DNA from 2 places in the Paenibacillus sp. JT31N7 genome. Region 2 is predicted to be linked to the other one. Evidence: predicted binding sites of a transcription regulator. Region 2 holds the regulator's gene; the other holds the start of a gene.
The links. Region 2 encodes Rex, which represses fermentation and respiration genes when NADH is low (regulators of the CRP and FNR family bind a similar motif). Its sites were predicted from a motif close to TTGTGAAATATTTCACAA; they were not measured.
Positions count from the first base shown of each region.

Region 1 (3,229 bases), on a different contig from region 2:
CCTCGTTCCGGGAGGCATGGCCTACGATGCGATGCGTTCTTTCGTGGAAAACGACTATAATCTTGCCGTCCAGCTTGCCGCCAAAGCGTTTATGATTTCCGGTTCGATTGCCGCCGGTCTTATTTTCTCCGAGGTGATGAACCAGCTTTTTAAAAGGCCGAAGGCATAGCCCGGTTTCGAAATACCGAGGTTTGGCGCTAACGCTGCCGCAGCCCCGACCGCCCGCTGATTTCATGCGGGTGGTTTTTTAATTGCCCTCCGGTTTTAACTCAGGGGAAAGCAAGTAAAGAAAGAGCCGAAGGGTCATACTACTTCCAAAACCGAAGGTCGGTGCAATGCCCATGGCGAATTTTACCCCCTCCATCCTGCCGGAAGAAAAAACCCCGTCTCATGCAGCAGGCTGCAGGTTGTGCGAGCTGGCGGATCAGCGGCAGCGGGTCGTCTGGGGAGAAGGGGACCCGGGTGCGAAAATCGTGCTGATCCTGGACAATCCGGGTGCCCGGGAAAACCGGGAAGGCGATCCGTTCCTCTGCGGAACGAGGGAAACGCTGCAGGTCGGTCTGCATGAAGCAGGGCTGGACATCCGATCCGTGTATGTCACGTATCTGCTCAAATGCCGTCCGGTCAGAGCGTATGACAAGCCTGCGGCAAGGGCCGCGTGTTTTCCTCATTTGAAGGCCCAGCTCGGAGCCAAAAATCCGCAAATTTTGTTCGGTTTCGGAAACACGGTCGTCCAGACCTTGTTTGCAGACGAGGAGAAGGACGTCAAAGGCTTAAGGGGCGGATGGCATACCGTAATGGGGCTGCCGATAGCTTTTTCCTATCATCCTTTAGCGGTCCGGCGGAGGCCGGTTTTGATGAAATATTTTATCGAAGACTTGTCCCTTCTGGCAATAAAATCCGAGGAATTACTGGAATAGACAAGCACGTATACCTGCTTTAGGTGTGGGGGCGCAAAAAGAAATGATTTTTGTCACAAATTATTCACATGTGTAAAAAATTGTTTTTCTCTTGTCAGCAAGACGGAGGTATAATAGGAGTACATAGGGTTCCGTTTCGACCTGTTCGACATTTTTCCCGACCTTGCAAGTAATGGACTCGCAGCCAAGAAAAACCTTCTTCCTTTTATGTGAAAAATGTTACAATCTTATCAGGCCGCGTGTTTTCATTTATCTCGAATAGGGAAACTTATGCGAAGACAGAAGACGTCTCGATGGCTAGGCAGGGATCGAAAAATAAACGGGCTTCTATTTCAAAGCAAAGGAGGACGTTAGCTTATGTCAGAAACATCCAATCCAACCCCAATCACTACCGAAAAAAGGGAAACACAGGATGTCCTTGATCAGTTGATGAAGCCAGAGGTTCAGGAGTCTTTAACCGTTCTCGTGGAGAATCTGCCGAAATTGGCGGAAATGGTTACGATTCTTACCAAAGCTTACGATTTGGCTCAAAGCGTTGCGAGCGACCAAGTTTTGATCGACGACCTCAAAGGCGGTATGAACGAGTTTGTTAAGCCGATCACCGAGAAAGCCAAAGGCGTAGCTGCCGCTGCAATCGAAGCAAACGACCGCGCTCAAGCGGAACATTCCTCGATCGGTCTGTTCGGACTTCTCAAAATGCTGAAAGACCCGCAAGTACAAAAGACATTCCGTTTCGTACAGGCATTCTTGGATGTTCAAGCCGAACGGCAGCAACAGCGTTAAATCATAAGGTAAGCTGAAACAAGAATGGAGGATGAGTATGTCAAAGCATATTTTGATCTTAGGTGGCGGTTACGGCGGCTTGCTCAGCGCACTGACAGCCCGTCAACACTTGACTGCGGAAGAAGCTACGATTACGGTTGTCAACCGTTTTCCTACGCATCAAATCATTACCGAGCTGCACCGCCTGGCTGTAGGTAATCTGCACGAGAAAGCAGTTGCCCTGCCTCTGGAAAAGCTCCTGCGCGGCAAAGACATCAACCTGGAAATCGGCACGGTCGAAACGATTTCCGCGGACAGCAAGCGCGTCATTCTTTCGAACGGCAAATCGTTCGATTACGATAAGCTCGTCGTTGCCCTGGGCAGCGAAACGGCGTTTTTCGGCATTCCTGGCCTCCAGGAATACAGCTTCACGCTGAAATCCGTTAACGACGCCAACCGCATCCGCGAGCACGTGGAAGCACGCATCGAAGCTTACAGCCAGACCAAAAACAAAGCGGACGCGACATTCGTAGTCGGCGGCGGCGGTCTGACCGGTATCGAGCTTGTGGGCGAACTCGCCGACATGCTGCCTGGCCTGTGCCGCAGCAAAGGCGTCGATTTCAACGACGTCTCCCTGTACTGCGTAGAGGCAGCTCCTTCCATCCTGATGGGCTTCCATCCGGAACTGATCGAGCGCGCCACGACAAGCCTGCAGAAGCGCGGCGTAAAGTTCCTGACGGGCGTTGCGATCACCGAAATGCAGGAATCCGTCGTTTCCCTGAAAGACGGAAGCACAATCGAAACCAGCACGCTCGTCTGGACGGGCGGCGTACAAGGAACTCCGGTTGTCGCTAACTCCGGCATCGAAGTGAACCGCGGCCGCGCGACGGTCAACGAGTTCATGCAGTCCACGTCCCACCCGGACGTATTCCTCGCAGGCGACTGCGCGGTTGTATTCCCGGCCGGTGCAGAGCGCCCTTACCCGCCAACCGCACAACTGGCTTGGCAGATGGGCGAAGTGGTCGGTTACAACCTCTTCGCGGCACAGAAAGGCGCACCGATGGACGTCTTCACGCCCGTATTCTCCGGTACACTCGGAAGCCTGGGCCGCAAAGACGGAATCGGTTCGATCGGCGGCAACCAAACCCGCCTGAAAGGCCTGCCTGCATCGCTCATGAAGGAAGCAAGTAACATCCGTTACCTGTCTCACATTCATGGCCTGTTTGCTCTGGCTTACTAAGAACGGTCCGGAAATTTTCCGGAATCAACCGATCTGAACATATTGTCCCGGCATTCTCCTTCGGGGGAGTGACGGGGCTTTTTTGCATGTTTTTTTGGGAGAAGACGGTCGGGTATCGCAAAAAAAGCCCGCTTAAAGAGCGGAATCGCTTCTTTAAACGGGTTATAAGGGGATGTGCATGGTCTGTGCGCCGGCCGCTGTGAAGGCCTGCTTTATTTGATTACGAGCTGATCGCCGGTTACGGTGACGTCGGCCTTCAGCACCTTGGAGAAGAAGGAAGCCGGCACGTACATGCTGCCGTCTTCTT
Region 1 covers NZ_JCAUAT010000004.1:280,670-283,898, forward strand. The annotation lists gene AC58P5_RS19930 (threonine/serine exporter family protein) at 1-169, shown strand, start outside; gene AC58P5_RS19935 (uracil-DNA glycosylase) at 342-920, shown strand; gene AC58P5_RS19940 (DUF1641 domain-containing protein) at 1,278-1,703, shown strand; gene AC58P5_RS19945 (NAD(P)/FAD-dependent oxidoreductase) at 1,741-2,922, shown strand; gene AC58P5_RS19950 (stalk domain-containing protein) at 3,135-3,229, opposite strand, start outside.
Region 1: a site for Rex is predicted at 1,128-1,145, ahead of AC58P5_RS19940 (DUF1641 domain-containing protein). Genes of this name have one in related genera too.

Region 2 (3,229 bases):
ACCTGGATGAACGGAATCGACAACCTTTTCCCGAAAACACTCCTGATTAAGGAAGCTTGGGATTTACTCTGTGAAAAGTTTTACGAGCTGCTCCAGACGAATTCCGAGCCCGGTCAAATCGATCCCGGTTCCCTGGTGATGCGTCTGAAAAAAGACTCGCTTCCTCCGAATTGGAGCGATTTCACGGATCTCGAGGAGATTTTGGAACAGCATATTCAAGATGTGTATAAATCCGTGGATTCGCTCGCGCAGGATTTGAAAGAAGTCCAGGAAGAATACGACGTCCAGAGCTTCGTAACCGACCTCGGCGGCGTGGCTAAGGAATTACAGGCAGCGAAGGAGACGCTCCGCTTCTTTATGAAGATGGCGGACGATAATTTCGTTTATTGGGTAGAAGCGGGGACGTACAACAAAAGCCGTTCGATCAACCTGATCTCCGTGCCGATGGACGTAAGTCCGCTTATCCGCGAACATTTCTTTGATAACAAGGAGAGTGTTATTCTTACTTCGGCCACGCTGTCGGTCAATAAATCGTTCCAGTATTCGGCGGATCAGCTGGGGCTGAAACTGCCGACCGAAGAAGAGGAGAATCCGAAGCTGAAAACCGTTCAGCTTCCGTCCCCGTTCCAGTACCGGCAGCAGGCTCTTGTCTGCATACCGCGGGACTTTCCGATGATCCGGGGCCGCAGCGGCGAAGAGGAATTTCTCAAAGCGCTGACGGAGTCCCTTTCCGAAGTGGCCGTGGCCACACGAGGGAGGATGCTCGTGCTGTTCACTTCGAATCGGATGCTGAAGCAGGCCCACGCGGTTCTGAAAGAAAATCTTCGCCCCCACGGCATTCATGTGCTCGGTCAAGGGGTGGACACCGGCAACCGCAGCAAGCTGACCCGGCTCTTCCAAGAGCATAAAGCGTGCGTTCTGCTCGGCACGAGCTCGTTCTGGGAAGGGGTGGACATTCCGGGAGAAGCCTTGACTTGTCTGGCTATCGTACGGCTGCCTTTCCAGCCGCCGAACCATCCGCTGGTTGAAGCGAAGAGCGAAAACCTGAAAAAACGGAATCAGAACCCGTTCATGAAACTGTCGGTACCTCAAGCCGTCATCCGATTCAAGCAGGGCTTCGGCCGGCTCGTACGCAGGGCTTCGGACAAAGGCATTGTGCTGATCTACGATACGCGTGTCATTGAGACGCAGTACGGCAAGCACTTTCTCTACTCCCTGCCGGGACCGAAGATTGAACATATGCCGGTAGAGCGCATCGTACCGAGAATTCAGGAATGGATGGGAGAGAACTCGCTTGAAGTCACCTAAAATATCAGAGGCTGTCGTAAAACGGCTGCCGATCTATCTTCGTTTTCTTAATGAGCTTTCGAAAAAAAACGTCTTAACGGTTTCGTCCCAGGATCTGGGACAGAAGCTGAATCTTAACCCGGCACAGATCCGCAAAGATTTGGCTTACTTCGGCGAATTCGGAAAGAAGGGGATCGGTTACGATGTGACCTATCTTATCGAGAAGATCCGTCAGATTCTGAAGCTCGACCGCCAAATACCGGTTGCCCTCGTGGGAGCCGGTAATCTGGGCCGGGCGCTGTGCAACTATAACATCTATTTGCGGGAACAGATGAAAATAACGGCGATTTTCGATTCGTCGCCGGACAAGATCGGCCAGGTCATCAATAACATGAGCGTTCAGCCCATGGAGCATCTGGCCGATGTTATCCGGGATTCCCGCATTCGAATCGGCATCATCACCGTTCCGGCTCCGGAAGCGCAAAATGTCGCCAACCAATTCGTGAAGTCGGGCATCGAAGCGATTCTGAACTTCGCTCCGTCCATTCTGAAAGTTCCCGAAGAAATCCGTGTGCATCATGCGGACTTTACGGCAGATCTCCAGAGCCTGGCCTATTATCTTCCTGAATAAACAATGGAGGGTTTGGCCTTGAAAACCAGAAAAACCGCTATAAGGACCCGTTTTAGGGCCGTATGGCGGTTTTTTTATGGAACTCACTGTTCATTTTTATACGAAGAACTTAAACAACACGGTGTACAGCACATAAGACAGGATGATGCTGATCGGAATCGTAATGATCCAAGTGATGATCATGCGCGTTACGGTACCCCATTTCACCTCATGAAACCGGAGTACGGAACCCGAACCGATGATCGCGGAGGAAATCACGTGAGTGGTCGAAAGCGGCATCCCCATATGCGTGGAAGTCTGAATCACGATGGAGGACGTCAAATCCGAAGCGAAACCGTTGATCGGCTCGATTTTGATCAAGTTTTTGGAGATGGTCTTGATGATCTTCCATCCTCCGATCGAAGTACCGAGGCCCATTGCGGTCGCAGCCGCGATTTTCACCCACAACGGCACGTCCATGGTTGTCTGGGCTCCGGCAGCGACGAGTCCGAATACGATAATACCCATCGCTTTCTGAGCGTCATTTCCCCCGTGGGAGAAGGACAGCAGCCAGGCGGACAGGATCTGGAAGAACTTAAATACGCGGTTTAGCTTCGAACGGGATTTGTTGCCCGTCAGGATGACCAGGTATTTGATGATGGTCATGATGATGTACCCGGCCACAAATGCGACAATCGGCGACAGCACCAGAATCAGCACGATCTTGCCGAGACCGCTCCATTTGACGAAGTCGGCTCCCGCTCCGGCCAGCACGGCTCCGACAATGGATCCGATCAGGGTGTGGGAGGAAGAGGAAGGAATGGCATAATACCAGGTAGCCAGGTTCCAGATAATGGCGGACAGCAGAGCCGCGATGACGATAAATTCACCGTGGTTGATCTTGGTCGGATCCGCGATCCCGCTGCCGATCGTCTTGGCCACCTCCGAAGAATACAGGGCACCGACGAAGTTCAGACAGGCGGCGGAGATAATGGCCACTTTCGGGCTCATCGCACGCGTAGAGATCGAAGTCGCTACCGCGTTTGCCGTATCGTGGAAACCGTTAATGAAGTCAAAGGCAAGGGCGAGAAAAACGATTGCAATCAAGGTAATAAGAACTGTTGTCGTCATGAAATCCTCCTAAACTGCTGGGCTTACGAGTAGCGCAGCACGACGCTTTCCAAGATATTGGCAACGTCTTCACATGCATCGGTGGTCTGTTCGAGACGTTCATATAGTTCTTTGAGCTTGAAATCTTCGTAAGGATCGCGTTTGGTGATAAAAATTTCACGGATGCCTTCGCGCATCAGGCGGTCGGCTTCGTTTTCAAGC
Region 2 covers NZ_JCAUAT010000003.1:261,643-264,871, forward strand. The annotation lists gene dinG (ATP-dependent DNA helicase DinG) at 1-1,308, shown strand, start outside; gene AC58P5_RS15800 (redox-sensing transcriptional repressor Rex) at 1,295-1,918, shown strand; gene AC58P5_RS15805 (inorganic phosphate transporter) at 2,015-3,028, opposite strand; gene AC58P5_RS15810 (DUF47 domain-containing protein) at 3,052-3,229, opposite strand, start outside.